3 regions of the Streptomyces sp. NBC_00873 genome follow, and region 1 is predicted to be linked to each of the others. Evidence: riboswitches for the same ligand, from Rfam matches in the RefSeq annotation. Region 1 holds a riboswitch; each other region holds the start of a gene.
The links. A riboswitch is a leader RNA that binds a small molecule or an ion and turns the genes downstream of it on or off. The one in region 1 is predicted to bind cobalamin.
Positions count from the first base shown of each region.

Region 2: another riboswitch for cobalamin. It lies ahead of OH809_RS14775 (ribonucleoside-diphosphate reductase subunit alpha); the one in region 1 lies ahead of OH809_RS29770 (prenyltransferase/squalene oxidase repeat-containing protein).
Region 3: another riboswitch for cobalamin. It lies ahead of OH809_RS04430 (CbtB-domain containing protein); the one in region 1 lies ahead of OH809_RS29770 (prenyltransferase/squalene oxidase repeat-containing protein).

Region 1 is NZ_CP108803.1:6,444,709-6,454,344, reverse strand. It holds gene OH809_RS29780 (aldehyde dehydrogenase) at 1-371, opposite strand, end outside; gene OH809_RS29775 (MBL fold metallo-hydrolase) at 718-1,755, shown strand; cobalamin riboswitch at 1,787-1,921, shown strand; gene OH809_RS29770 (prenyltransferase/squalene oxidase repeat-containing protein) at 2,029-3,297, shown strand; gene OH809_RS29765 (SCO2322 family protein) at 3,339-3,980, shown strand; gene OH809_RS29760 (energy-coupling factor transporter transmembrane component T) at 3,977-5,146, shown strand; gene OH809_RS29755 (ABC transporter ATP-binding protein) at 5,146-6,855, shown strand; gene OH809_RS29750 (ECF transporter S component) at 6,852-7,724, shown strand; gene OH809_RS29745 (steroid 3-ketoacyl-CoA thiolase) at 8,078-9,256, opposite strand; gene OH809_RS29740 (cytochrome P450) at 9,550-9,636, shown strand, end outside.
Region 2 is NZ_CP108803.1:3,300,172-3,309,807, reverse strand. It holds gene OH809_RS14780 (ribonucleotide-diphosphate reductase subunit beta) at 1-310, opposite strand, end outside; gene OH809_RS14775 (ribonucleoside-diphosphate reductase subunit alpha) at 310-2,706, opposite strand; cobalamin riboswitch at 2,850-2,988, opposite strand; partial or broken gene OH809_RS14770 (GNAT family N-acetyltransferase) at 3,028-3,150, opposite strand; gene mctP (monocarboxylate uptake permease MctP) at 3,216-4,871, opposite strand; gene OH809_RS14760 (DUF3311 domain-containing protein) at 4,868-5,122, opposite strand; gene OH809_RS14755 (GntR family transcriptional regulator) at 5,313-6,077, opposite strand; partial or broken gene OH809_RS14750 (carbohydrate ABC transporter permease) at 6,459-6,770, shown strand; gene OH809_RS14745 (glycoside hydrolase family 3 protein) at 6,780-8,321, shown strand; gene nagB (glucosamine-6-phosphate deaminase) at 8,493-9,278, opposite strand; partial or broken gene OH809_RS14735 (glucosamine-6-phosphate deaminase) at 9,394-9,582, shown strand.
Region 3 is NZ_CP108803.1:930,339-939,974, reverse strand. It holds gene OH809_RS04450 (dihydrolipoyl dehydrogenase family protein) at 1-608, shown strand, start outside; gene OH809_RS04445 (hypothetical protein) at 765-920, opposite strand; gene OH809_RS04440 (Asp23/Gls24 family envelope stress response protein) at 1,140-1,634, opposite strand; gene OH809_RS04435 (histidine phosphatase family protein) at 1,999-2,577, opposite strand; adenosylcobalamin (AdoCbl) riboswitch at 2,903-3,051, shown strand; gene OH809_RS04430 (CbtB-domain containing protein) at 3,055-3,273, shown strand; gene OH809_RS04425 (CbtA family protein) at 3,302-4,075, shown strand; gene OH809_RS04420 (GNAT family N-acetyltransferase) at 4,143-4,706, opposite strand; gene OH809_RS04415 (tetratricopeptide repeat protein) at 5,136-5,492, opposite strand; gene OH809_RS04410 (pirin family protein) at 5,658-6,623, shown strand; gene OH809_RS04405 (restriction endonuclease) at 6,811-7,560, opposite strand; gene OH809_RS04400 (hypothetical protein) at 7,658-7,795, shown strand; gene OH809_RS04395 (alpha-L-fucosidase) at 8,593-9,636, shown strand, end outside.

The sequences.
Region 1 (9,636 bases):
CGGGCGACGGCGATCGCCGCGTCCCAGACCATCATCGCGGCGAGCGCCTGCACCATCACACTGGAGCTGTACGGGGTTCCGTTCTCGGAGCTGATGACGCGGGCGATCTCCTCGTACCGCACGGCGAACGCGTCCTTGATCCGCGTGATCACCTCGATCCGCTCGTCCAGGGACGCTCGCGGCCAGGGCCCTTCGTCGAAGGCCCGGCGGGCGGCGGCGACGGCCCGGTCCACATCCGCTTCGCAGGCGTGTGGCACCCGGCCGATGACCTGCTCGGTGTGGGGCGATATCACCTCGATGACGTCCCGGCCGAGCGGATCGACCAACTCCCCGCCGATGAACAGTTTTCCGTGTTCCACAAGCTCGGTCATGGCTGCTGCCTCCCGCGACCCGGCACGTACCGACTCCGCACCTGACTCCATAACTGACTCCGCGTCAGAACTGATACCAGTTCCAGTTCCAGGAGTCCACGCATCGGACGTCCCCACGAGACCGGCAGATCCGAGAGGCACCGGCGCCCCGCCCTGGCGATCGCTCCGCGGCGGGGCTCGCGCCACGCCTTTCCCTTCGATCCGCAGCGACCGGGGGAACTGTGGTCCTTCGCTGACCCGTTGATCCGAAGCCGATAGTCGTCCTGGCCTACTACTGGAACGAGTTCTCGTTACAGTGGGCGTGGCGCAGTGCAGCCGCCGGCCGGGACGGGAGAGGGGAAGCCCCATGACACAGGTGACCGAGCACGGCGGCGGCGTGTGGTCCATCAAGGTCCCGATCCCGGACAACCCGCTCGGCCACACCCTGGTGCATGTTCTCGACACCGACCGCGGGCCGGTCCTCGTCGACACCGGCTGGGACGACCCCGACGCCTGGGACACCCTGGTCGCCGGAGTCGCCGCCGTCGGTGTGGACATCGCCGGCATCCACGGCGTGGTCATCACCCACCACCATCCCGACCACCACGGACTCTCCGGACAGGTCCGCGAGGCATCGGGGGCGTGGATCGCGATGCACGCCGCGGACACCGCGATCGTGCGCCGCACCCGCGACTCCGAACCGGCCACCTGGTTGAGCTACCTCGCGGCGAAGCTCGCCGCGGTCGGCGCACCGGAGGAGCACCTCGCCCCACTGCGCGCCGCCCGCACGGGCGGCCGGATGCGCACACTCCCCGGACTGCGCGCCGCCCTCCCGGACCGCGAGATCGTCCCCGGCGAGCTGCTCGACCTCGCCGGCCGGCGGCTCCGGGCGATCTGGACGCCGGGCCACACCCCCGGCCATGTCTGCCTGCACCTGGAGGAGGACCACCCGGCCGATCTGCCCGGCCGCGGCCGTCTCTTCTCCGGCGACCATCTGCTGCCCGGGATCAGCCCCCACATCGGGCTGTACGAGGACCCGGACGACGCGACGGTCACCGACCCCCTGGGCGACTACCTGGACTCGCTGGAGCGCATCGGCCGGCTCGGGGTCGCCGAGGTGCTGCCCGCCCACCAGTACGCGTTCACGGACGCGGCGGGGCGCGTACGGGAACTTCTCGACCATCACGAGGAGCGGCTGACCGGACTGCTCGCCCTGCTCGCCGCCCCGTTGACGCCGTGGCAACTGGCCGAGCGGATGGAGTGGAACCGGCCCTGGGAACAGATCCCGTACGGCTCGCGGAACATCGCCGTCTCCGAGGCGGAGGCGCATGTGCGCCGGCTGGTGAAGCTGGGGCGCGCGGAGGCGGTGCCGGGCAGCGGGCCGGTGACGTACGTCGCTGTGTGAGACAGCCCTCCGCCCGGGGCGAGCGGGCTACGTCCCGGTAGAGTGTGCGAGTCGTCATCATGCCCGTTCAGGGGGAAGCCGGTGCGAATCCGGCACTGACCACGCAACCGTGAGCCGCTGACACAGCGGTGAGTCGGAATGCCCTGTCCGCGGTCGTGACCGGCTCGCGTCACCGGAACCCCGGTGACCGGCACCGTCGAGGAATACGGGGCCGGAGCCTGGTGCCTGAGTGTGCCTGTGCCCGGTTCCGCACCAGGAGAGGCTCAGCCCGCCATGACCGTACGCCGCAGCGCAGCAGCGCTCGCCGCCACCGCCACCGTGCTCTGTGCGGCCGCTGCCCCGGCCGCGGTCGCGGCGCCGTCCCCCTCCCCCACCCCGTCCGTTGCGCTGCCCTCCGGGCTGTACGGCACCAAGGACCCGACGTACGACGGGGTCTGGCGGCAGTCGCTGGCCTTCCTCGCCCAGCGCGTCGAGGGGGTCGTACCCGCGACGAAGTCGGTGGACTGGCTGATCGCCCAGCAGTGCGCGAGCGGCGCCTACGCCTCGTACCGCGCCGATGTCTCCAAGCCGTGCGACGCCAAGACCATGCTGGACACCAATGCGACCGCCGCCGCGGTGCAGGCGCTGGCGGAGGTCGGCGGGCACGGCGACATCGTCAACAACGGCGTCCGCTGGCTGAAGTCCGTCCAGAACGAGGACGGCGGCTGGGGCTACAACGCGGGCTCCCCCAGCGACGCCAACTCCACCTCGATCGTGATCGGCGCGCTGGCCCGGCAGGGCCAGCGGATCGGCGACATGACGAATCCGGGCGGCAAAACCCCGTACGACGCGCTGCTCGCGCTCGCGATCCCGTGCGGCGGCTCGGACGGCGGCGCGTTCGCGTACCAGCCCGACAAGGCCGGGAAGCTCGCCGCGAACGCGGACGCCACCGCCGCCGCCGTGCTCGGCTCGATGGGCAAGGGGCTGGCCGCCGGGGACAACGCCGCGGTCGAGGGCCAGCCGCCGGCCTGCGGGAAGGGCGACGTCGTCAAGCCGGAACAGGCCGCCCGGAACGGCGCCTTCTACCTCGCGGGCGCCCTCGCGAAGAACGGCGACCATCTGAACCTGCCGCCGATGCCGGGCGCCGACGACACCACCCCGCAGCCCGACTTCGGCAACACCGCGGACGCGGTCGTCGCCCTGGCCTCCGCGGGCCACAAGAACAAGGCGGCCGGTGCGGTCGGCTGGCTGCAGAAGAACTCCAGGAGCTGGGCCGAGGAGAGCGGCCCCGCCGCCTATGCCCAGCTGGTCCTGGCCGCGCACGCGACCGGCGCCGACGCCCGCGATTTCGGTGGCGTCGACCTGGTCCGGGAGCTGAACGCGAGCGGTCCCGCGCCCGCCGCCGTCATCACGCCCAGTGCGACCCCGGACGACTTCTCGGCCGAGGACGGCACCAGCGACGACGCCGGTCTCGGGGTGTGGTGGCTGGTCGGTATCGGTCTCGCCGCCGGTGCGGGCATCGGTTTCCTGATCAGCAGCCGCCGGAAGCCCCAGCAGCCGTGAACCGGGCGGGGAATCGTGCGGGGAGCGCGTTCGGCGGAAGGGTGGCCGTCGCGCTGCTGCTGGTGCTCGGCGCCGCTCTGACCGCGCTCGGAGCGGGCACCGCTCATGCGGCCGGCTACCGCTACTGGTCGTTCTGGGAGGGCAAGGGGTCCGGCTGGGCCTACGCCACCCAGGGCCCCTCGCTCGTCCGGCCCGACGACGGGGCGGTGCAGGGCTTCCGGTTCTCCGTGAGCGAGGACTCCCAGGACTCTGCGAAGCCGCGCCGTGCCCCCGACTTCGCGACGGTCTGCGCGGACACTCCCGCCAAGGACGGCACCAAGCGGGTCGCGCTCGTCATCGACCCCGGCACGCCTGCGGACGCCCCGGCCGGGGAGACGCCGCCCGCGCTGCGCACCGCCTGTGCGCAGGTCGCCACCGGGGCGAGCACCGCCGAGGCGCTCGCCTCGGTGGCCAAGCCGCTGCGCTACAGCAGTAACGCCCTGCTCTGCGCGATCTCCGGTTACCCCGCATCGGGCTGCGGCGAGCAGGTCTCCGGCAGCGGGCACACAGCGTCCGCCTCCCCCTCGTCCTCCCACCCCGGGAACGGGCGCAGCGGTCCGTCCACCGGGGTGCTCGTCGGGCTCGGTGCCGTCCTGTTGCTCGGCATCGCCGCCGTCCTGCAGGCCCGCCGCCGGCGCGGATGACCGTCTCCCCCGGCGCGGTCCGGCTCAGCCATGCACTGCGGGCGCCCGCGGCGACCCGCAGCAACGCCCTGCCCGCCGGGGCCTGGTGGCTGTGGGCGCTCGGGCTGGCCACCGCAGCGTCCCGGACCAGCAATCCGCTGCTGCTCGGGCTGCTGGTGGGCGTGGCCGGATATGTCGTGGCGGCGCGCCGGACGGACGCGCCGTGGGCGCGTTCGTACGGGGCGTTCATCAAGATCGGGCTGTTCGTCGTCGCCGTGCGGCTGCTGTTCTCCGTCTTCCTCGGCTCGCCGATCCCCGGTACGCACCTGGTGCTCACCCTTCCCGAAGTCCCGCTGCCGGACTGGGCGCAGGGCGTCAGGATCGGCGGCCGGGTCACCGCCGAGCAGCTGCTCTTCGCGCTGTACGACGGGGCGAAGCTGGCCACGCTGCTGATCTGCATCGGCGCGGCGAACTCGCTCGCCAACCCGGCCCGGCTGCTGAAGTCGCTGCCGGGTGCGCTGTACGAGGCGGGGGTCGCCGTCGTCGTCGCGATGACGTTCGCGCCGAACATGGTCGCCGATGTGGTGCGCCTGCGCACCGCACGCCGGCTGCGGGGCCGACCGACCGGGGGCATCAGGGCCGTTCTGCAGATCGGACTACCGGTGCTGGAGGGTGCGCTGGAGCGGTCGGTGGCGGTGGCGGCGTCGATGGACGCGCGCGGGTACGGGCGTACAGCGCAGGTCCCGCCCGCCGTCCGGCACACCACGAACGTCCTCACCCTCGGCGGTCTGCTGGGGGTCTGCGCCGGTACGTACGGACTGCTGGCCTCGCAGGGTGCGGTCTACGGGCTGCCGCTGCTGCTCGCCGGGCTCGTCGCCGCTGCGGCCGGGCTGCGGCTCGGCGGCGCCCGCTCGGTCCGTACCCGCTACCGGCCCGACCGGTGGGGTGTGCGGGCCTGGTTGGTGGCGGGGTCGGGTGCGGTGGTCGCGGCGGCGATGATCCTGGCGGGCAGCGTCGACCCGGAGGCGCTGCACCCCGGGGTCGTACCCCTGGTCGCGCCGGTGTTCCCGCTGTGGCCCGCCGCCGCGGTGCTGATCGGGCTGCTGCCCGCAGTGGTGGCGCCCGCGCCGCCCCCGGTGGGTGGTCCGGCCGACGCTCCCGTCGCGCACTCCGAGAAGGAGCAGTGATGATCCGGTTCGAGCAGGTCTCGGTGCAGTTCGAGGGCACGGCGCACCCCACCCTGTCCGGCGTCGATCTGACGGTCCCGGAGGGCGAGTTGGTACTGCTCGTCGGCCCGTCGGGGGTCGGCAAGTCGACGCTGCTGGGGGCCGTTTCCGGTCTCGTGCCGCACTTCACGGGCGGCACGCTGCGCGGCCGGGTCACGGTCGACGGCCGCGACACCCGCACCCACAAACCGCGCGAACTCGCCGATCTGGTCGGCACGGTGGGTCAGGACCCGCTCTCCCATTTCGTCACCGACACCGTCGAGGACGAGCTGGCCTACGGCATGGAGTCACTGGGGATCGCCCCCGATGTCATGCGGCGGCGGGTCGAGGAGACCCTCGACCTGCTGGGCCTCGCGGGACTGCGCGACCGGCCGATCGCCACGCTCTCCGGCGGCCAGCAGCAGCGGGTCGCGATCGGCTCGGTGCTGACCCCGCACCCCAAGGTGCTGGTCCTGGACGAGCCGACGTCCGCCCTGGACCCGGCGGCGGCCGAGGAGGTCCTCGCGGTGCTCCAGCGGCTGGTGCACGACCTGGGCACGACGGTCCTGATGGCGGAGCACCGGCTGGAACGCGTGGTCCAGTACGCGGACCAGGTCGTCCTGCTGCCGTCGCCGGGCGCGGCGCCGGTGATGGGTGCGCCCGCCGACGTCATGGCCGTGTCCCCGGTCCACCCGCCGGTGGTCGCGCTGGGACGGCTGGCGGACTGGGAACCGCTGCCGCTCTCCGTGCGCGATGCGCGACGCCGGGCGACCGGGCTGCGGGAACGGCTGGCGTCGGCCGAGCCGCCGTCGGCCGTCCCGTCGGCGACGCCTGCCGCCCCGGCACCGCTGCCCGCCGCCCCGGTACGGCGTGGGCTGTTCGGACGCCGTCGCGCACCCGAGCCGGAGCCCGCTCCGGGTCCCGTGGGGGAAGCGACCGTCCGGGCCGAGGGTCTGGGGGTGCGGCGCGGTCGCGTCGAGGCGCTGCGCCGGGTGACGCTCTCCGTCACGCCCGGCGAGACCGTCGCCCTGATGGGCCGCAACGGCGCCGGCAAGTCCACGCTGCTCGCCACCCTCGTCGGCACGGTCGAGCCCACGGCCGGCACCGTCCACGTGGGCGGCCGGGCCCCGCACCGTACGCCGCCGCGCGACCTGGTGCGCCGGGTCGGGCTCGTACCGCAGGAACCGCGCGATCTGCTCTGCGCGGACACGGTCGCCGCCGAGTGCGCGGCGGCCGACACGGACGCGGGAGCCACGGCGGGCAGCTGCCGGGCCCTGGTCTCCGAGCTACTGCCGGACGTACCGGACGACACCCATCCGCGCGACCTCTCCGAGGGGCAGCGCCTCGCCCTGGCACTGGCGATCGTGCTGACCGCGCGCCCCCCGCTGCTGCTGCTCGACGAGCCGACGCGTGGCCTGGACTACGCGGCGAAGGCCCGCCTGATACGCGTGCTGCGCGGTCTGGCGGCCGAGGGCCATGCGATCGTCCTGGCCACCCACGATGTGGAACTCGCCGCCGAGCTGGCCCACCGGGTGGTGATCCTCGCCGACGGGGAGATCGTCGCGGACGGGCCGACCCGGCAGGTCGTGGTCTCGTCCCCGGCGTTCGCACCACAGACCGCGAAGATCCTCGCCCCGCAGGAGTGGCTGACCGTGCCGCAGGTACGCGCGGCGCTGGAGGCGGGCGCATGACGCCCCGGGAACGGGCCGTACGAGCGGCCGAAACACCGAGGGACCGGCGCACGGCCGACCGGCAGGCGCGGGCGGTGCGGCTCGGGCCCCGTGCGATCGCCGCGCTCCTCCTGATCAGCGCGATCGGTGTCGTCGCCATCGGCTGGCCGCTGCTGGCCGGCGCGGACTCCGGCCTCGCGCACTCCCAGGACGCGCCCTGGCTGTTCGCCGCGCTGCTTCCGCTGCTGGTCGGGGTGGTCGTCGCGACGATCGCGGACTCCGGCCTGGACGCGAAGGCGGTGGCGATGCTGGGTGTGCTCGCCGCGGTCGGCGCCGCGCTGCGACCGCTCGGCGCGGGGACGGCGGGCCTGGAGCCGATGTTCTTCCTGATGGTGCTCAGCGGCCGGGTGCTCGGCCCGGGCTTCGGGTTCGTACTCGGCTCGGTGACGATGTTCGCGTCCGCGCTGCTCACCGGCGGGGTGGGCCCGTGGATGCCGTTCCAGATGCTGTCGATGGGCTGGTTCACCATGGGCGCCGGGCTGCTGCCGGGCCCGGACCGGCTGCGCGGGCGGGCCGAGCTGCTGATGCTCGCGGCCTACGGGGGTGTGGCGGCGTTCGCGTACGGCACGGTGATGAACCTGTACGGCTGGACGATCGTGCCGGGCCTCGGCTCGGGCATCTCCTTCCATCCCGGTGACCCGCTGCCCGAGAACCTGGTCCGCTTCCTCGCGTACTGCCTGGCCACTTCGCTGGGCTGGGACCTGGGACGGGCCGTGCTGACCGTGGCGCTGACCCTCGTCGTCGGCGGGACGTTGCTGAAGGCGCTGCGCCGGGCCACGCGGCGTGCGGCCTTCGAGGCCCAGGTCACGTTCGAAGTTCCCAAGACGTGACATGAAGTCGCGCTACGGCAGCGCGTGCGGCGCCTGGGCGTTCCGGCAGAACTACGGCTGGTACCGAGTACCGAGCCGTCCACCGGCCGCAGTGCGGGAAGACCCCGACCGGGTTCCGGTCGGGGTCTTCCTCGTGCCCGGGGCCGGTACGAGGGCTCGGTTCACGGTGTCCGGCCGCGGCCGGCCCTCCGTCACCTCCAGGGGTCCGGCCCGGCCCGATCAGCGGTGACGCCGTCCCGCTGCGCGCCCGAGACCGTCCATGGCCGTGACGCTACGCAACCGCGAGCGGCGCCGACAGCGGCGGCCCCCCGGCCGGGGTGCACCTACCACCACTCCCCGGCCGGGGGAAATCCTCACAGCCGCTGGATGATCGTGCCGGTGGCCAGCGCCCCGCCCGCACACATGGTGATGAGCGCGAACTCCTTGTCGCGGCGTTCCAGTTCATGCAGTGCCGTGGTGATGAGCCGGGCCCCGGTGGCGCCCACCGGGTGGCCGAGGGCGATGGCGCCGCCGTTGACGTTGACCTTCGCGAGCCCGTCGAGGTCCCGCTCGAAGACCTGGGCCCAGCTCAGCACCACCGACGCGAACGCCTCGTTGATCTCGACGAGGTCGATGTCCCCCAGAGACATCCCGGACTTGCCCAGCACCGCGCGGGTCGCGTCGATCGGCCCGTCGAGATGGAAGTGCGGGTCGGAACCGACCAGCGCCTGGGCGACGATCCGAGCGCGCGGCTTGAGCCCCAGCGCCCGCGCCATCCGCTTGGACGCCCACATGATCGCGCAGGCGCCGTCGGAGATCTGCGAGGCGTTGCCCGCGGTGTGGATCGCGGTGGGCATGACCGGCTTGAGCCGGGCGAGCCCCTCCATGGTGGTGTCCCGCAGCCCTTCGTCGCGGTCGACGAGGCGCCACATGCCCTGACCCGCCGCCTGTTCCTCCTCGGTGGTCGGCACCTGGACCGCGTACGTCTCCCGTTTGAACCGCTCTTCGGCCCAGGCCACGGCCGCCCGCTCCTGCGAGATCAGCCCGAGCGAGTCCACGTTCTCCCGCGTGAGGCCCCGCTTGCGGGCGATGCGCTCGGCGGCCTCGAACTGGTTGGGCAGGTCGACGTTCCACTCGTCCGGCCAGGGCTTCCCCGGGCCGTGCTTGGAGCCGCTGCCCAGCGGCACGCGCGACATCGCCTCGACACCGCAGCTGATGCCGATGTCGATGACTCCGGCCGCGACCATGTTGGCGACCATGTGGGAGGCCTGCTGCGAGGAGCCGCACTGGCAGTCCACGGTGGTGGCGGCGGTCTCGTACGGAAGTCCCACGGTGAGCCAGGCGTTGCGCGCCGGGTTCATGGACTGTTCGCCGGCGTGGGTGACCGTACCGCCGACGATCTGTTCCACGCAGTCGGCATGAATGCCGGTGCGTCCGAGAAGTTCACGGTAGGTCTCGCCCAGCAGATAGGCGGGATGCAGATTGGCGAGCGCGCCTCCGCGCTTGCCGATGGGGGTGCGTACGGCTTCGACGATGACAGGTTCCGCGGCCATGAGCTCGTCCTCTCCTCGCGCTTCCGCAGGGGGCGTCCCGGCGCCCACGGAAGGAACTAGTACGCGTTCTAGTTCTGCAAGCAGTCTTATGAGGCTTACCCCCGGTACGCAAGAGCCGTGCACGCACCTTGCACGCACAATGGGCGCACCTCGAAGCCCGCACGCGCCCCCCTCACGCAACAGATCAGGCCACAGCTCTTGCCAGTTGTAGAACTCGTTACTACCTTGCGGGCACCTTCTGATGGGTCGTCAGGCAATGTTCGGGCGCCCCTCGGACCGACCTGGAGTTGCCGATGCCCTGCCCCCATCTGCCCCAAGGGTTCGACTTCACCGATCCCGACCTGCTCCAAGCCCGCATCCCGCACCCGGAGTTCGCCCGG
Region 2 (9,636 bases), 3.1 Mb from region 1:
CCTCGAAGAGCTGACGCGACAGGTACAGCCGCGCTTCCGGGGAGTTGATGTGCTTGTACAGCGTCAGCACGAGGTTGTTGGAGACGATCGAGTCACCGGTCGCGAAGAACGCGACGAGCCTGCCGATCATGTGCTGCTCGGCGGGTGTCAGCTTGGCGAGATCGGCGACGTCGGAGTGGAGGTCGACCTCCTCGACCGTCCAGGTGTTCTTGATCGCGTCACGGTAGCGCTCGTAGAAGTCCGGGTAGCGCATGGGCCGCAGGGTCAGTTCGAAGCCCGGGTCGAGCAGATTCTTGTCGGTCGAGCTCATTACTGACAGGCCTCGCAGGACTCGGGGTTTTCGAGGGAACAGGCGATCGCGTCCGCGTCGGGAGCCGAAGCCTGCTGCACGGGAAGGGAAGCGTCGGCCGCGGCCCGGCCGGACGCCGCGCGGGCGATCCGGGTGGCCGGGCGCGAGCGCAGGTAGTACGTCGTCTTCAGCCCCTGCTTCCAGGCGTACGCGTACATCGAGGAGAGCTTGCCGATCGTCGGCGTCTCCAGGAACAGGTTCAGCGACTGGCTCTGGTCCAGGAACGGCGTACGCGCCGCCGCCATGTCGATCAGACCGCGCTGCGGGATCTCCCATGCCGTGCGGTACAGCGCCCGTACGTCCTCCGGGATCCAGGCGAAGCCCTGCACCGAGCCGCTCGCCTCGCGCAGTGCCTCGCGGGTCCGCGCGTCCCACACGCCCAGTTGCTTCAGCTCGTTCACCAGATAGGCGTTGACCTGGAGGAACTCACCGCTGAGCGTTTCGCGCTTGAAGAGGTTGGAGACCTGCGGCTCGATGCACTCGTACACCCCGGCGATCGAGGCGATCGTGGCGGTCGGAGCGATGGCGAGCAGCAGTGAGTTGCGCATGCCGGTCTTCGCGATCCGGGCACGCAGCGCGTCCCAGCGCTCCGGCCAGCTCAGCTCGGTGTCGTAGTGGTCGGGGTGCAGCACGCCGCGGGCGGCGCGCGTCTCGGACCAGGCGGGCAGCGGACCGGACCGCTCGGCGAGGTCGCAGGACGCCTCGTACGCGGCGAGCATGATCCGCTCGGAGATCTTCGTGGAGAGCGCGCGGGCCTCGGGGGAGTCGAACGGCAGCCGCAGCCGGAAGAAGACGTCCTGGAGCCCCATCGCGCCCAGCCCCACCGGACGCCAGCGGGCGTTGGAGCGGCCGGCCTGCTCGGTCGGGTAGAAGTTGATGTCGACGACCCGGTCGAGGAACGTCACGGCGGTACGGACTGTGGAGTCCAGCCGCTCCCAGTCGATGTCGCCGTCGGCCACGAACGAACCGAGGTTGACCGAACCGAGGTTGCAGACGGCGGTCTCGCCGTCGTCGGTGACTTCGAGGATCTCGGTGCACAGGTTCGACGAGTGGACGACGCGACCCGGCTCGGCGGTCTGGTTGGCCGTCCGGTTGGAGGCGTCCTTGAACGTCATCCAGCCCTGACCGGTCTGCGCGAGCGTCCGCATCATCCGGCCGTACAGCTCACGCGCGGGCATCGACTTGCGGGCCAGGCCCTTGGCCTCGGCTGCCCGGTACGCGGCGTCGAACTCGTCGCCCCACAGGTCGACCAGTTCCGGCACGTCGGCGGGGGAGAACAGCGACCAGTCGCCGTCCGCGTCGACCCGGCGCATGAACTCGTCCGGGATCCAGTGCGCCAGGTTGAGGTTGTGCGTACGCCGCTGGTCCTCGCCCGTGTTGTCGCGCAGCTCCAGGAATTCCTCGATGTCCGCGTGCCACGTCTCCAGGTAGACGGCGGCGGCGCCCTTGCGGCGGCCGCCCTGGTTCACTGCGGCGACCGAGGCGTCGAGCGTCTTCAGGAACGGCACGATGCCGTTTGAGTGCCCGTTGGTGCCGCGGATCAGCGAACCGCGGGCGCGGATCCGGGAGTACGAGAGGCCGATGCCGCCCGCGTGCTTGGACAGCCGCGCCACCTGGTGGTAGCGGTCGTAGATGGAGTCGAGCTCGTCCAGCGGCGAGTCCAGCAGATAGCAGGAGGACATCTGCGGGTGACGGGTGCCGGAGTTGAAGAGTGTGGGGGAGGAGGGGAGGTAGTCGAGGCGGCTCATCAGACCGTACAGCGCGGCGACCTCGTCCAGTGCGCGCGCCGACTCGTCCTCGGCGAGACCGGCGGCGACGCGCAGCATGAAGTGCTGCGGCGTCTCGATGACCTGGCGGGTGAGCGGGTGGCGCAGCAGATAGCGGCTGTGCAGTGTCCGCAGCCCGAAGTAGCCGAACCGGTCGTCGGCGCCGTCGGCGAGGGACTGCTCGACCAGCGCGTCGAGCCGGGCCGCGTGGAGCGCCACGAACGCGGCCGTACGGTCCGCGATCAGACCCTCGCGGTGGCCGACGGCGACCGAGGCGGAGAACGACAGCGCGCCCTGACCGGCCGCCTCGTCCGCGATGGCGCGGGTCAGGAGGCGGGCGGCGAGCCGGGAGTACGCGGGGTCCTCGGCGATCAGACCCGCGGCGGCCTCGGTGGCCAGCGCGCGCAACTCCGCCTCGTCCGACGCGGCGTTGCGGCCGCGCAGCGCGGCGGCGGCGACGCGGCCGGGGTCGGTGTCGGGCAGATCGGCAGTGAGGTCGGTCAGGGTCCGCAGCAGTGCGGTCCCGGGTCCGTCGTTCGTGGTTCCCGCGGACTCGGCGACTGAAGCCGGATCGGCTGGCGCGATGGTCACGTGGTGCTCTCCCTCGCTCGGCTCGGGGCCGGCGGGGGAGCGGGGCGGCCGCGCGGAGGCATGCCCGAGGAAGGAGGGCAGCACTGCGTGCGGCGTCCACCGGCCCATCCGCGAGGCCCGGACGTCTGGGCGTCCGGATCGGTCGAGCCGGACGCGCTGTCGGCAGGTCCTCGGACTTTCAGGGTGCACAAAGGGGCACCGAACACACCGTTGCGGGACAGTTCCGGATTCGCACCGGATTTCCCTGCGGCGACAGCGAGCACGAGCATACATGTGGGGGCCGCCCGATGAGGCGGCCCCCACATGTTGTGTCACAACGGTTCAGAAGCTCAGGCTGTACGTGAGCAGCGCGAGGCCCGCGATGGGATCCGAGTCGCGTTCCGGCGTGCGTACGAAGCCGAGTCGATGGTGGATCCGGTGGGCGCCGAGCATGGTCGGCTGGGTGCAGCCCGTCCGGCGAGGGAACCAGGGCCTGTCTTCCGGATCGGGCCTGATCCAGACGAAGGGCCCTAGCCGGCGGACGGGCTCGCGTCTGGTGACGGGCTCGACTCGGGCCTGGCCGACGGGAGTTCCACCCGGACACCCGGGTCGCCCGCGTCCGCCGTGTAGTCCGCCGGGGAGGTCTCGTCGATGCCCACCGGGGCCTTCACCGCGTTCAGGACGAACGTCAGCACCACCGTCACCACGGCGTTCAGCACGAACGCCGTCAGACCGATGTAGCCGATCTCGCCGATCCCCGGGATCTCCTTCGAGGAGCCGCCGAAGTGCGCCTGGGTCGGGCTCGCCACCCCGTACGCGGCGAGCGTGCCGTACACCATGCCGACCGCCCAGCCCGCGAGCAGCGCCCAGCGGTGGAACCACCGGGTGAACAGGCCGCCGACCAGCGCCGGGAACGTCTGCAGGATCCAGATCCCGCCGAGCAGCTGGAAGTTGATCGCGACCGTCTTGTCCATGGTGAGGACGAAGACGAGCGCACCGACCTTCACCAGCAGCGACACCAGCTTGGAGACCTTCGTCTCCTGGGCCGGGGTCGCGTCGGGCTTCAGGAAGTCCTTGTAGATGTTCCGGGTGAAGAGGTTGGCCGCGGCGATCGACATGATCGCGGCGGGCACCAGCGCGCCGATGCCGATCGCCGCGAACGCCACGCCGGCGAACCAGTCGGGGAACATGTTCTCGAACAGCTGCGGGATCGCCAACTGTCCGTTCTCCACCTTGACTCCGGCGGCGATCGCCATGAAGCCGAGCAAGGCCAGCAGGCCCAGCATCAGCGAGTACAGCGGCAGGATCGTGGTGTTCCGCCGGATCACCTCACGGCTGCGGCTGGAGAGCGTCGCCGTGATCGAGTGCGGGTACATGAAGAGGGCGAGCGCCGACCCCAGGGCCAGGGTCGCGTAACCCCATTGGCCGGGATCGGCCGGCGCGAGGGCGCCGCGCGGTTTGCCGGTTGCGGGGTTGGTCTGCGAGAACGCGTCGCCCGCCTTGGCGAAGATGTCGTCGAAGCCGCCCAGCTTGATCGGGATGTAAATGATCGCCACCGCGATGACCAGGTAGATCAGCCCGTCCTTGACGAACGCGATCAGCGCGGGGGCGCGCAGCCCGGAGGAGTACGTGTACGCGGCGAGCACCGCGAACGCGATCAGCAACGGCAGGTCCTTGACGAACCAGCTGGTGTTCTCGCCGCCGCCGACGCCCATCACGTCCAGCACCGCCTGGATGCCGACGAGCTGGAGCGCGATGTACGGCATCGTGGCGAGGATGCCGGTGACGGCGACCGCCAGCGACAGCCCCTTCGATCCGAAGCGGCCGCGGACGAAGTCCGAGGTGGTGACGTACCCGTGCTTGTGCGAGACCGACCACAGGCGCGGCAGGAAGGTGAAGATCAGCGGGTACACGAGGATGGTGTACGGGACTGCGAAGAAGCCGGCCGCTCCCGCTGCGTAGATCGCGGCGGGTACGGCGACGAAGGTGTACGCGGTGTACAGGTCGCCGCCGAGGAGGAACCAGGTGACCCAGGTGCCGAACGACCTGCCGCCCAGGCCCCATTCGTCGAGACTGGCCTCGTTCTCGGCCTTGCGCCAGCGCGCGGCCATGAAGCCGATGACCGTGACGGCCAGGAAGAAGAAGATGAAGACGCCGAGCGCGACGCCGTTCACGCCGTCCTTCATGCCGACGCACCCCCCTTGCGGGCGCGCTGGTCACGCTGCCAGAGCTTGTACGCGACCATCGTGAGCGCCGTGGAGATCAGCACCCAGACCATCTGGTACCAGTAGAAGAACGGGATGCCGATGAAGGTGGGGTCCACCTTCGCGTACGAACCCACCCAGAGCATCGCCACGAACGGGGCGGCGAGACAGAGGGCGATGAGCACTCTCACCGGTGTGACTGCCGGTGGTTTCGCGTCTGCTTCTTCGGGCATGTGGCGACTCCGTCCCCTCGCTGATCACCTGTTGTAATGCGCAGGCAATCTAGGGGAGTATCCCGGCCACCGTCACCCCCTGTCCGGCAAAAGTGTGACGGAGCCGCTGGAGGGATTCTGCCCGGGGGACCGACTCCTGATGCTCTGTCCGGGTCCGGACAGTGGTCCGGTCAGGAGCCGGTCCGCGGTCTCAGTCGGTCGGCCGCTTCAGACGCGCCACGAACTTGTAACGGTCGCCGCGGTACACCGACCGCACCCATTCAACCGGTTCGCCGTGTCCGTCCAGGGAGTGACGGGACAGCATGAGCATCGGCAGGCCCACGTCCGTACCGAGCAGACCGGCTTCGCGCGGGGTGGCGAGCGAGGTCTCGATCGTCTCCTCGGCCTCGGCGAGCCGTACGTCGTACACCTCGGCCAGCGCCGTGTAGAGCGAGGTGTACTTCACCAGCGAACGACGCAACGCGGGAAAGCGTTTGGCCGAAAGGTGTGTGGTCTCGATGGCCATCGGTTCACCGCTGGCCAGGCGGAGCCGCTCGATCCGCAGTACCCGGCCGCCGGTTGTGATGTCCAGCAGCCCGGCGAGGGTGTCGTCGGCCGTGACATAGCCGATGTCCAGCAGTTGTGATGTCGGTTCCAGGCCCTGGGCGCGCATGTCCTCGGTGTAAGAGGTGAGCTGCAGGGCCTGCGAGACCTTCGGCTTGGCCACGAATGTGCCCTTGCCCTGGATGCGCTCCAGCCGGCCCTCGACGACCAGCTCCTGGAGCGCCTGGCGCACGGTGGTGCGCGAGGTGTCGAACTCGGCGGCCAGGGTCCGCTCCGGTGGCACCGGGGTGCCGGGCGGCATGGTGTCCGTCATGTCGAGGAGGTGGCGCTTCAGCCGGTAATACTTCGGGACCCGCGCGGTGCGCGTGCCCGCGCCCGTCTCGTTCTCCGTACTGCCCCCGTCGGCACTCATGGCCCGCCTTCCCGACTGCTGCGTTGCTGCCGTCACCTGCTCCTCCGTCTGTTGCGGCTCACATGGTGGCACGGTCCGGTCACGGCTCGTCGCCCTCCCTCAGGTGTCGGTCCTGTAACGGACGCGAGTGCACTTCTTATACACCCTTGACACCCCTAAAGGTCTAGGCCAAGCTCCGAGTACTGGTCTAAACCATTAAAGACCAGGTCCCAGCCCCACGGGCAGTACCCGTCGTATGCAATTGTGCGACGGACGGCGATCTCGGGTGGTGGGGGGGAATTCTCTTGCATCCCTGAGGAGGGTGTCGTGAAGCGCGGACTCATCGCGGCCATTGGTGGGGTGGCTCTCTTGGCCGGTGCCACTGCCTGTGGCTCGGACGAAGTCGACGGCTGCACCCGCCCGCAGGCGTTCAGGAAGGTGATCCTGCCGCTGCTCGGCCCCGGTCTGATGGCGACCTCGCTCTTCGGTTTCATCACCGCCTGGAACGAGTTCCCGCTCGTCCTCATCCTCAACAAGGACATCGAGTCCCAGACCCTGCCGCTCTGGCTCTCGCAGTTCCAGACCGCGTTCGGTGACGACTGGGGGGCGACCATGGCTGCCTCCTCGCTCTTCGCGATCCCGATCCTGATCCTCTTCATCTACTTGCAGCGCAAGGCCGTCAGCGGTCTTACCGACGGCGCCGTGAAGGGATGACGCCGCGTCATGACCACACTCACCTCCACCACGGACACCGTCACGCGCGACGCCCTCGCCGTCCTGCAGCCGGGGTTCGCCGGCACCACCGCGCCGGACTGGCTGCTGCGCCGAGTCGGCGAAGGACTCTCCTCCGTCGGTCTGTTCGGCCGCAACATCGAGACGCCGGAGCAGCTCTCCGCGCTCACCGCCCAACTCCGGGCCGAGCGGGACGACGTACTCGTCGCGATCGACGAGGAGGGCGGTGACGTCACCCGGCTCGAGGTGCGTCATGGCTCGTCCTTCCCCGGCAACCTCGCACTCGGCGCCGTCGACGACCTGGGGCTGACCCGTGCGGTCGCCCAGGAGCTCGGCCGCCGGCTCGCCGAGTGCGGCGTCAACCTCAACTGGGCGCCGTCCGCCGACGTCAACTCGAACCCGGGCAACCCGGTCATCGGCGTACGGTCCTTCGGAGCCGACCCGCACCTGGTCGCCCGGCACACCGCCGCGTACGTCGAGGGACTCCAGGCCGCCGGGGTTGCCGCCTGCACCAAGCACTTCCCGGGGCACGGCGACACCGCGGTCGACTCGCACCACGCGCTGCCCCGCATCGATGTGGACCTCGACACCCTGCACGCCCGTGAGCTGGTGCCTTTCCGGGCGGCGATCGCAGCGGGTTCCAAATCGGTGATGAGCGCGCACATTCTGCTTCCCGCGCTCGACCCCGGCCGCCCGGCGACGCTGAGCCCGCAGATCCTCACCGGTCTGCTGCGCGAGGAACTGGGTTACGACGGGCTGATCGTCACCGACGGCATGGAGATGCAGGCCATCTCATCGACGTACGGGATCGAGCGCGGTTCCGTCCTCGCGATCGCCGCGGGCGCCGACGCGATCTGTGTCGGCGGCGGGCTGGACGACGAGGGCACCGTGCTGCGGCTGCGCGACGCGCTGGTCGCGGCGGTACGGACCGGCGAACTGCCCGAGGAGCGGCTGGCCGACGCTGCGGCACGGGTACGTGCCCTCGCGTCCTGGACGCAGCGGGCGCGGGGGGCTCTCCCGGAGCCGGGCGCGGCGACGCAGGAGGGGACCGCGCCCCGCACCGGTATCGCTTCCGGCATCGGCCTGGTGGCCGCCCGTCGTGCGGTGCAGGTGACCGGCACGGCCGAACCGCTGATCGAGCCGGCGTACGTCGCCGCGTTCACCCCGGTCGCGAACATTGCGGTCGGCGACGAGACCCCGTGGGGCATCGCGGCCGAACTGGCCCGGATCCTGCCGGGCACCGGCACCGACATCTACAACAGCGAGGCCGAGGCCCCCGTGACAGCGGTCCTGGACGCCGCGGGGGACCGGCGCATCGTCGCGGTCGTCCGCGACGCCCACCGTCACCCGTGGATGACGGACGCTGTGGACACCCTGATCGCCGAGCGCCCCGACACGGTGGTCGTCGAAATGGGCGTTCCCCAGGAGTCCCCGAGAGGCGCGCTGTACGTAGCCACCCACGGCGCAGCCCGAGTCTGCGGCCAGGCAGCAGCAGAGGCCATCACGGGATCATCCGGCCCGTCCGGAGCCTGACACGGGAACGGTCCACGCGCTGTCGGGGGTTCCGACCCCGGTCCGGCGTTCGAGGACGACACGCAAGCCGGTCGTGCATCCGGCACACGAAAGGGCCGGGACACCCCACACGGTGCCCCGGCCCTTTCGGGCCCTGACGGCCTCCCCCACTCCCTGTCGTGGGGCAGGCCGTCAGATCCCCTGCCACCGCGGCTTCGCCGCATACGTGGCCCGGAAGTAGTCCGCCAGCTTCAGCTTCGACGCCGCGGCCTCGTCCACGACCACCGTCGCGTGCGGATGCAGCTGCAGGGCCGACGCCGGTACGAACGACGCCACCGGCCCCTCGACCGTCAGCGCCACCGCCTCGGCCTTGCCCTCGCCCGTCGCCAGCAGGATCGGGTGGCGGGACTCCAGGATCGTGCCGATGCCCTGCGTGATGACGTGGTGCGGCACCTGGCTGATGTCGTTGCCGAAGAAGCGCGCGTTGTCGACGCGGGTCTGCTCGGTCAGTGTCTTGATCCGGGTACGGGACGCCAGCGAGGAGCACGGCTCGTTGAAGCCGATGTGCCCGTCCGTGCCGATCCCGAGCAGCTGCAGGTCCACTCCGCCCGCCGCGGCGAGCGCCTGGTCGTACGCCTCGCAGGCGGCCTGGACGTCCTCGGCGGAGCCGTCCGGGCCCATGAAGGACTCCTCGGACAGTCCGAGCGGCTCGACGACCTCGCGCAGCACCACCGAACGGTACGACTCGGGGTGGCCGGCCCGCAGTCCAACGTACTCGTCGAGCTGGCAGATGCGCGCGCGCGAGGCGTCCACCTCGCCGGAGCGCACCTTGGCCGCCAGCGCCTGGTAGATGGGCAGCGGGGTCGAGCCGGTGGCAACGCCGAGAAGGGCGTCGGGCTTGCGGCTCAGCAGGGCACCGATGGCTCCCGCGATGAGTTCGCCGCCTGCCTTGCCGTCCGGGACGATGACAACTTCCACGCGGGGCCTGCCGATCTGAAGAGTGGTGAACGTGGTATAGACCAATCTAAGGCCAATCTAGCAGAGCCTGGCAACCCGCGGGCGATCTCCGGGTTCCCTTCGTGCGCTGTCCGGGGTCGGCCCCAAGGCCCAGGTGGAGGCGGCGTCCGCGGGATTCGTACTGCCGACGGCCGGGGTCGCCGAGGAGGTCCAGCCGATCCGGGAGATCCTGCCGCTGCAGATGCCGACGTACGAGGTGACGATCGCCCGCGGCCAGGGCCCGGACGCGCCCCGCGCCCTGGCCAAGGTCACCGAGACCCGCTGACTGTGCAGGTTTCCGGCGGGAGGTCCGCAGAAACACCCGCGGGCCGCGGCGCCA
Region 3 (9,636 bases), 5.5 Mb from region 1:
CGCGCACCGACGACCTGGGCCTGGAGACGGTGGATCTGAAGCCCGGATCCTGGCTCGAGGTCGACGACAGCTGCCGCGTCGAGGGCAGCAACTGGCTGTACGCAGTCGGCGACGTCAATCACCGGGCACTCCTCACCCACCAGGGCAAGTACCAGGCCCGCATCGCGGGTGCCGCGATCGCCGCCCGGGCGCAGGGCGACACGCCGCCGGCGACCGGCCGCTGGGGAGCACACGCCGCCACCGCCGACCACGCGGCCGTCCCCCAGGTCGTCTTCACCGACCCGGAGGCCGCATCCGTCGGGCTCACCCTCGCCGCGGCCGAGCGCGCCGGGCACCGGGTCCGCGCCGTCGACCACGACCTCGCCGCCGTCGCCGGCTCCGGACTGTACGCGGACGGCTACCGGGGCCGCGCCCGCATGATCGTCGACCTCGACCGCGAGATCCTACTCGGCGTCACCTTCGTCGGCCCCGGCATCGGCGAGCTGCTGCACTCGGCGACGGTCGCCGTTGCGGGTGAGGTCCCCATCGACCGGCTCTGGCACGCGGTCCCCGCCTATCCGACGATCAGCGAGGTGTGGCTGCGCCTGCTGGAGGCGTACCGCGGCTGAGTACGGCTGGCGAGCCGTTGCGTCGGCGACGGGTCCCGCCGTCCCTCGGAGGGAGGGCGGGACCCGTCGCCAGGGTGCGTCGTCCCGCGCAGGCGCACGCTGCAACTACGTCTTCGACGTGCCGGTGAGCTCACGGGGCGATGCGTTTTCCGGTTCTCACCAGTAGTGGCGCCGCCCACCGAGCCCGCGGCCGACAGCACCGAGAATCCAGAGGACCGCACCGATCAGCACGAGGGCGACGCCGATGGTCCACAAGATGGAAATCCCGGCCACCATGCCGATCACGAGCAGAATGACTCCGAGGACGATCATTGCGTCCCCCAATCCTTCAAGGCCACCTTCGAGTATGCGCCGGACGGCGTATCTCCGCGTGGCAGACGACTGCTGTTGCTCGTACTGCCGTCCAGGACCGCAGGGCGGTGGCGGGCTGGGGTCCCGGACAGCTCGGCGGACCTCGTGAGACAGCCGGGGTTTCAGGCCGACGTCACGGCCGGTGGACCTCGACCAGGCGCGATCCGGTCCGGCGAACCGCTACGCGACCCGCCTCTCCGGCACCTGCTGTTCCTCTTCCTCGTCGGGAAGCTTCACGTCGCTCACCAAGATGTTGACCTCCACGACCTCCAGACCGGTCATCCGCTCGATGGCGGCGATCACCTCGGTCCGGACGTCGCCCGTGAGCTCGACGATCGAGTATCCGTATTCGACGATGATCGACAGGTCGACCGCCGTCTGGACCTCGCCGACCTCGACCTTGACACCGCTGGTGACGGACTGACTTCCCGCTCCGGGCACCCTCTCCCGCACGGCCCCCATACCGCGGGCGAATCCCCCTCCCATGCCCTGGACTCCGGGCACGCCCCGGGCGGCCAGCCCGGCGATCTTCGCCACCACGCCGTCGGCGATCGTGGTTCGGCCCCGCGACCCAGGTTCCGTTCGGCGGTTTCCGCCATGCGGTCCTGCTCCGTGCGTGGCCTCGGATTGCGGGCGGGCGGTATCGGGCCGATTCACCTGCGTTTGATCGGTCATGGTCGGTCGCCCTTCCGGAGAGAAGGTGGATTCGAAAGCCTTGGCCAGTCTACGTACCATTTGTCGACATTGCTCGAGCGGTAGGGGTACGTGGGCGGACCCACGGGCGGGCGCCGCCGTGGGTAGGCTGCCCCCTTCTCGTCCTCCCTGGTCCCGGTGTCGCGTAAATGGCGGCGTTGCGGGGGTCCGGCCGCGGGCGCTCGCCTTAACTGCCTCCCCGCGGTAGGGAGCCCACTCCCTGTCGTGGGGCAGGCCGAACGGTGCCGGCATGGAGGGAAGGTGCAGACCGACCGGTCGTCGGGGATGCTGTCACCTGACGTCACCGGCGGGGCGGGCCGGTCCGGCGGTGGAGGCCGACGCCGGGTTACGGGGCGTCGGTTCCGGTGCTCAGGGACTGCCCACAGCGCAGGTTCCAGCGGCCGGACCGGCCGCTGAGCTCTGTCAGTGTCAACGGGGCGACGTCCAACCGCCAGAAAGCCTGCGGCGGAAGGCCCAGCGCATGCACGATCGCGGCGCGCACCACCGCGGGTTCGACCACGGCGATCACGCGGCCGTCCCCGGCGCCGTCCCGATGCAACGAGTCAAGCCAGCCACCTACCCGCGCACACAGGTCCAGCAGCGACTCACCGCCGTGCGGTGCCGCCGAAGGGCCGGACAGCCAGACCGAGACCGCCTCCGGCTCGGCCTCGCTCACCTCCGCCAGTCGCTGCCCGCTCCAGCGCCCCAAGTCCCAGCCGCACAGGGCTGGTTCGGTCTCGGACAGCAGCCCCAGCGCCTCGGCGGTCCCGGCGCACCGCTCGTCCGCTCCGCGCACCCGGCGATCGGCGGCAGGCACCGCGGCAGCGGCCGCACGCGCCCGCCGGACACCGGACGCGTCGAGCGGGGCGTCGCCGTCGAAACGGGCTTCACGCAGCGCCGCATTGAGCGCCGGTGAGATCAACATCACTTGTGCCGTCAACACCGGTGTCAACTCCCTGAACTGTGGCCTTTCGGGTAAGACCGGCCGGCAATTGGGGGGCGGCGTCGCGGGGCTGGGGCACGCACCTCGCGGTGTTGTCGTCGATCACCATGTTCCCCGAGCTCTCGGCTTCGCTCGAGCAGGGGAGGCCCCATTCGCCATGGCTCAATCCTCGGCCTTGCGATGCACGCACCCCAGCCCCGCTCCTTCACCCACCCCCCAATTGCCGGTCGGTCCAAGCACACCATGGCATCCGGGCCCCCGGCCCTCCAGATGGCGCCATGGCGGCGCGTGCCCGCAGGCGGTATGGTCGCGACGAACATGACGACGGTGTGACGGAAGTCCGGTGAGAATCCGGCACGGTCGCGCCACTGTGAACCCGTACCCCTGCGGGAAGTCAGACCCGGCACTGTCGTCTCAGGCACCACGATCGGGACGCGTGTTCCCTCAGGAGGTTCTGCCATGGCACAGACTGCTGCCCCCGCAACCGTCGCCACACCCGCCATCACCCCCATCTCGCTGAAGGCCATTGCCCCGTGGGCGGTCTTCTTCGGCATCTTCATGCTCGTCCTCCTGTACTTCGTCGGCGCCGAGCAGGGTGCCACCGCTGTCATCTCCGGCGAAGGTGTCCACGAGTGGGTTCACGACGGTCGCCACCTGCTCGGTTTCCCCTGCCACTGACACGCTGCGCACCTCAGGGGAACCGCTCATGAACTCCATATCTGTCAGAGCGCTGCTCGTCCGCGGCATGCTGGCCGGACTTGCCGCGGGCGCGCTCGCTCTTGCCGTCGCCTACTTCCTCGGTGAATCCCGGGTGGACGCGGCGATCGCGCTCGAAGAGGCTCACAGCCACGACCACGGCGGCGGCGAGGAACTCGTCAGCCGCACCATGCAGTCCACCGCGGGTCTTGCCACCGGTGTCCTGGTCTTCGGTGTGGCGATCGGCGGCATCGCTGCGCTGGTCTTCTGCTACGCCCTCGGCCGCATCGGCAGGTTCGGCCCGAGGGCCACGGCCGCATTGATCGCGTTCGGCGCCCTGCTGACCGTGTATGTCGTGCCGTTCCTCAAATACCCGGCCAATCCGCCGGCTGTCGGAAATCCCGACACGATCGGCCAACGCACCGCCCTGTTCTTCCTGATGGTCGCCCTCAGCGTGCTGTTGGCCGTCGCTGCCGTCATCTTCGGCAAGCGGCTGGCTCCCCGTCTGGGCAACTGGAACGCGTCCATTGCCGCGTCCGCGGCCTATGTGCTCGTCATCGGGCTGGCCTACGCCTTCCTGCCCTCGTTCAATGAGGTCGGCAAGGACTTCCCGGCCAGTCTGCTGTGGGAGTTCCGCCTCGCCACCCTCGCCGTTCAGGCCGCGCTGTGGACCACTTTCGGTCTGGTCTTCGGCTATCTGACCGAGCGGCTGCTGGTGCCGAAGACCGGCCCGGTGACGGCCGGGGGCGGTACCACGTCCCACGCCGCAGCCGCTGCGAGCTGAGGCGCCGGCCGACTCGTCGGCCGTATGACGGCAGAACCCGCCGGGGCATCCCGGCGGGTTCTGCGTCTTATGCGGCGTCCGTCGCGTCGGTCGCTTCAGCCACGTACGTCGCATCCGTTGTGTCCGACGCCTCCGACGCCTCCGACCAGTCGATCAGGAAGTGCTTCACCCGGTCGTCCGCCCTGACGAAGCGCATGCCTGCCGCCACCATGACGTGCTGGGACGCGATGTTGTCGAGGTCGGCATCGCCGTTCACGGCGGCGATGCCCTCGTCGCGGGCGAACTCCAGCAGCGCCCGCAGCGCCTCGGAGGCGTACCCCTTGCCGCGCGCCGCAGGGGTCAGGCCGTAGCCGATCGTCACCTGCCCCTCCGGGTTCGGAGCGCCGTGAAAGCCCACTCCGCCTATGGCGTGTCCGTCCTGGCGGAGGCGGATCTCGTAGGCGCCGAACGGCTGGGGGTTGCCGGTGTCGGCGCAGTGCTCCAAGAAATGCCCGGCCCCGGCCGCGTCGCCGTCGGTCGGGTACTCCGGTGCCCATAGGGCACCCGGCCCCGGACGGCGGGCCACTATGTTCTCCGCCTCGGCGGGACTCAACGGGTGGAGTACGAGTCGAGGTGTCACAAGATCTCCCATGACTCGACGGACTATCACGACGGCGAGCTTCGGTGCACCGGAATTATCGGATTTTTTGCTGCCTGAAGGAGTGGGTAGCGGGGCTGGGTAACGCTGATACGTGGAGTGAGCCGGTCCGATCCGTGCGGAGCGCAGGGTCCGCCTCGCCTACCCGCAGGCGTACAGCGAACCCATTCATGAGCGGGACATGGCCGCCGTGTCGGTGCGCCCTTCTCGACGACGCCCACCGCGGGGCGACGTACCGCGGCCGCGGCCGCGGCCGACGCAGGCGGCACCTCCCAGGCCGACGCACGTGGGCACGGTCCTGCCGCAGCTGTGGGCCCGGTCGGCATGCGTACGCTGACCGGGCCCACAGCCTTGCACCCACAGCGGCCGGGAAGGAGGGCGGGGCTTCCCCGTCGGACAGTGTCCGTCTCGAAGCCCGCCGTCTCAGCTGCTCACGTCCTCCCCGAAGTCTCCGGACATCGCCGCCGCCATCCGCAGATGAGGCGTAGCCTCCTCCTGCCGGCCCTGCCGCTCCAGGGTGCGGCCGAGCATCAGCCGCGCATAGTGCTCCACCGGGTCGCGCTGCAGCACCGCCCGCAGCTCCGTCTCGGCCTTGCCGAGCCGCGCCGAGTGGTAGTAAGCGCGGGCCAGCAGCAGCCGCGGCGCGACCTGCTCCGGCGCTTCCTCGACCAGTCCGCCCAGGATCCGGGCCGCGGTCAGGTACTCCTTGGCTTCGAAGAACATCCGGGCGCGGTCCCAGCGATCGGCTGCCGTGCCGAACTCGTAATAGGTGTCGTTCACTTGCCCTCCTCGGTCGCGGCCTTGGGAGATCCGTCGGGCCATGCATCCAGTCGTTCGCGCGGCCCGCTTTCAGCCTGCACAACACCTCATTATGGTTGAACATTCCATCAAACTTTTCGCGTGGGTACCGACCGCCCGCGCCTGCACAGGAATAGGTTGAGCGCCATGAGCAATCTCGATCGCCAGGCCGCACTCTCCGTCTGCGGCGGCCGGGGCTTTGTCGTCGCCGAGCCGGTGCGTGAACTCCTCGCCCCGCGTCACGTCCAGCTCGGTGAGTCCACCGAGGTTCGCAGGCTGCTGCCCAACCTCGGCCGCCGGATGGTCGGAGCCTGGGCCTTCGTCGATCACTACGGCCCCGACGACATCGCCGACGAACCCGGGATGCAGGTACCGCCCCACCCTCACATGGGCCTGCAGACGGTCAGCTGGCTCCACGACGGCGAGGTGCTTCACCGCGACAGCCTGGGGAGCCTGCAGACGATCCGCCCGCGCGAACTGGGACTGATGACCTCCGGCAGGGCCATCAGCCACTCCGAGGAGAGCCCGAAGCCGCACGCTCGATTTCTGCACGGCGCTCAGCTCTGGGTTGCGCTGCCCGACGCTCACCGCCAGGTCGAGCCGCACTTCCAGCATCACACCGACCTGCCGACCGTCACCGCCCCCGGCCTCACCGCCACGGTGATCCTTGGCGAGCTGGACGGTGCCACCTCGCCCGGCACCGCCTACACCCCGATCGTCGGCGCCGACATCGCCCTGACCCGTGGCGCCGAGGCGCGCCTGCCGCTCGATCCGGACTTCGAGTACGCCGTGCTGTCAATGTCCGGCGAGTCGGAGGTCGACGGCGTTCCCCTGCTGCCCGGATCGATGCTCTACCTCGGCTGCGGCCGCACCGAACTCCCGCTGCGCGCCGACTCCGACGCGGGTCTGATGCTCCTCGGGGGCGAGCCCTTCGAGGAGGAGATCGTCATGTGGTGGAACTTCATCGGGCGGTCCCACGAGGATGTCGCACAGGCCCGCCTGGACTGGATGGCAAGCACTCGCTTTGGTCAAGTGGAGGGCTACGACGGGGATCGGCTGCCCGCTCCCGAACTCCCGCCTGTGCCCCTCAAGCCCCGGGGGCGTGTGCGCTGACCTGGGGTGATGTGCAGGGGGCGGCGAATTGTCGAGTCTTACAAATCGGTCCCGTTCTCGGCATGCGGAATGAGGCGCGCCACCTCTCTCGTGCCCCCTGCGTGGACGTGCAGGGTGCTCCTCCTGCATCACGAATCGGGTTGACGCCGGGGTGGTGGGCCGACCGGTTTGCGGCCCGGCGCCGGGGCTACGGGGCGGTGAGGGCGTGGATGATGTCGTAGAGGTGGGTGCCGTGTGCCCATCTCTTGAGGTCCTCGCGGCCTATGGTGATGAGACGGTGGCGGGCGGCGAAGTCGATTGCGGGCTGGGTGAATCCGTTGAGCCCGACAATGACGGCGTGGTCGGCGCCGTGCTCCGGACGGGCTGTGCCGTTGAACTGCTGCATCGCCGGTGAGTTGACGGGTCGGCTGAGCTGCTTGCACTGGACCATGATGGTGAGGCCGTCGGGGTCGCTGGCGATGACGTCGGCGCCGAGGTCGCCTGAGCCGCCCACTCGCCGGGTATGGAGGAACCCCTCCCGGGCGAGGAGTTTGGCGCAGGCGTGCTCGAACCCGGTCGGGCTCATGGCTTCGAGCTGCTTCATCCAGTAGGTGAGCAGGGCCGGCTCCGGCTCGATGGGTGTCGCATCCACGCTGACTGCGACGGCGCGTGTGGTGAGAAGGTCGAGGACGGCGCCGGCGAGCCGGGCGAGGAGCAGCAGTGCGGTGAGCGAGCCGAGCACGACGAGCGCGGTCCACCAGGGGTGCTCGGTGACCGCGCCCCACAGGTCCACGGTGATCCAGTCGATGACGGTGCCGATCAGCCCACCCCCAAGCAGGGCGAGCACGGCCACGACGGGCCACCACCGTACGAGCACCTCGCCCACCCACACGAGCAGCCGCACCACCAAGGAGACCGCTGCGGCGGCGACCAGGGCCGCCGCCCCGTACTCAGCCACGCCACGCGGCCGACGGATCGTAAAGGGCGCTGGCACGTTGGCTGGCAGGGTGGGAGGATCCTCCCACCCTGCCAGCCAACGTGCCAGCGCCCTCGCGATGGTGTTCAAGCTCGCCGAGTCCGCACAGGCCCGCCGGCGCGCGATCACCGCACCACACCTGGCCGCCCTCGTCCGCGCTGGCGCCCGCTTCGAGAACGGTCAACTCGTCGATCGCCCCGAGGCCGCCGCAGCATGAACAACCTCAACCGACCCACAAGTCTTTGACAATTACTCCGCTGCCCCGTGTCCCGACCTCTGTGCGGGGTCGGCGTCCCGGCCAGCCGGTTCACCCGAATTCTTCATGGTGCATCCCGCCACGCCGGCTGCCAGGACCATGACAGCGACAGCGCCCGGGACGAAGGTTCTGCGAAACTGCTCCATCACGACTCCTGTCTCGATCCAATAGGTTTTTTGTAGCGCGACGCTGCGTCATTGCCGCGCCGTCGTCAAGGTCTGCGGCACGAGAAAGGCGACCAATTCGCCCGCTGCACGCCCAGCCTTCAGAACAGCCCTCCCGACGTCTGTCGACACCCGGGCTCTTGAGCTGGGAAATCTCGAGCCGCGGCCGTGCTTCCCCTAGACCGGACACTACGGGCTGCACCGCGACTGGGGCTGGACCTCACCTCCGCTCGCCACGAGCCGGTCCGGCCATGCCGGGAAGAGGGGAATGTCGACCCCCTTGACTTCCCAAGATCAATCTCGAAATCATATAGGGAACGCTGGCGGTGCATCGGGGCGAGGCGGAGCGTCAGACCGAGATGGCTGTTGGTGCACGTGGGAGTGGCGATGATCGCAGGGCGGCGTAAAGCGGGGCAGCAGCAGAATGCAGCCCGCGTTCCTGCACTTCAACACGCCAACATACGGCGGTCTGGGGTCTTCTGCTCTTCCGATGGGCTTTGACGGCTCCCGTACGCGCACTGCGCTTCACTTCAGGAGGGAATCATGGATAGGCGAAGTTTCCTGGTTGCTAGTGGGTTGAGTTCGCTCGCGGCGGTGATCGCAGCCGAGCCGGCATTCGCCACAGCGCAGAGGTCGACAGATTCAGCGAACGCCTCGGCGCTAAGCGGCGACTACGAACCCACCGTCGAGTCGCTCTCGACGCATCCGCTGCCCGAGTGGTACCGGGACGCCAAGTTCGGCATCTTCATCCATTGGGGTCCGACCGCGGTGCCCGCGCAGGACGACTGGTACATGTGGTCGATGAACCAGCGTGGTAGCTCGACATGGAACTACCACAGGCAGAAGTACGGGGAGAACTTCAACTACGACGACTTCTTCCCGATGTTCACCGCGGCGAACTACGACCCGAAGAAGTGGGTCGAACTTTTCGAGGAAGCCGGGGCGAAGTACTTTGTCCTCACCGCCAAGCATCACGACGGGTACGCACTCTTCCCCAGCCAGTACACCGACCGCGATTCGGTCGCGCAGCCGCCACACCGCGACCTCGTGGGCGAGCTCATCGACGCGGCCAAGGAGTACGCTCCAGACCTGCGCCGGGGGCTCTACTACTCGATGCCCGAGTGGTACAACCCGTCCTATCGCTGGGGGGGCGTATTCGCCGGTGGGCCGCCGCACAACCCCTATACAGGTAAGGAGATCCCTTACACCGGCTACATTCCGGTCGACAACCACGTCAAGGACTTCCAGAAACCACAGATGATCGAGCTCATCGACCGGTACGCCCCGCAAGTCCTGTGGTGTGACATCGGTGGACCCAACGACAGCCTTCCCGTGATCGCCCACCTGTACAACAAAGATCCAGAAGCAGTCGTCAATGACCGGTCTGGCGCACCCGTCCACGACTTCGTCACGCCAGAGCAATACGTGCCAAGCAATATCCTGAAAGCTAAGTGGGAGACCTGCGACGTCATCAACTCGTGGTTCTACATGGACCACCCTTACAAGAACTACACGGCAGAGACCGTCATCGAGGAGCTGACCGACGTCGTCAGCAAGAACGGGAACCTGCTCATCGACATCGCGCCCAAGCCGGACGGGACGATCCCAGACCACCAGGTCGCCGTGTTACGAGGAGTA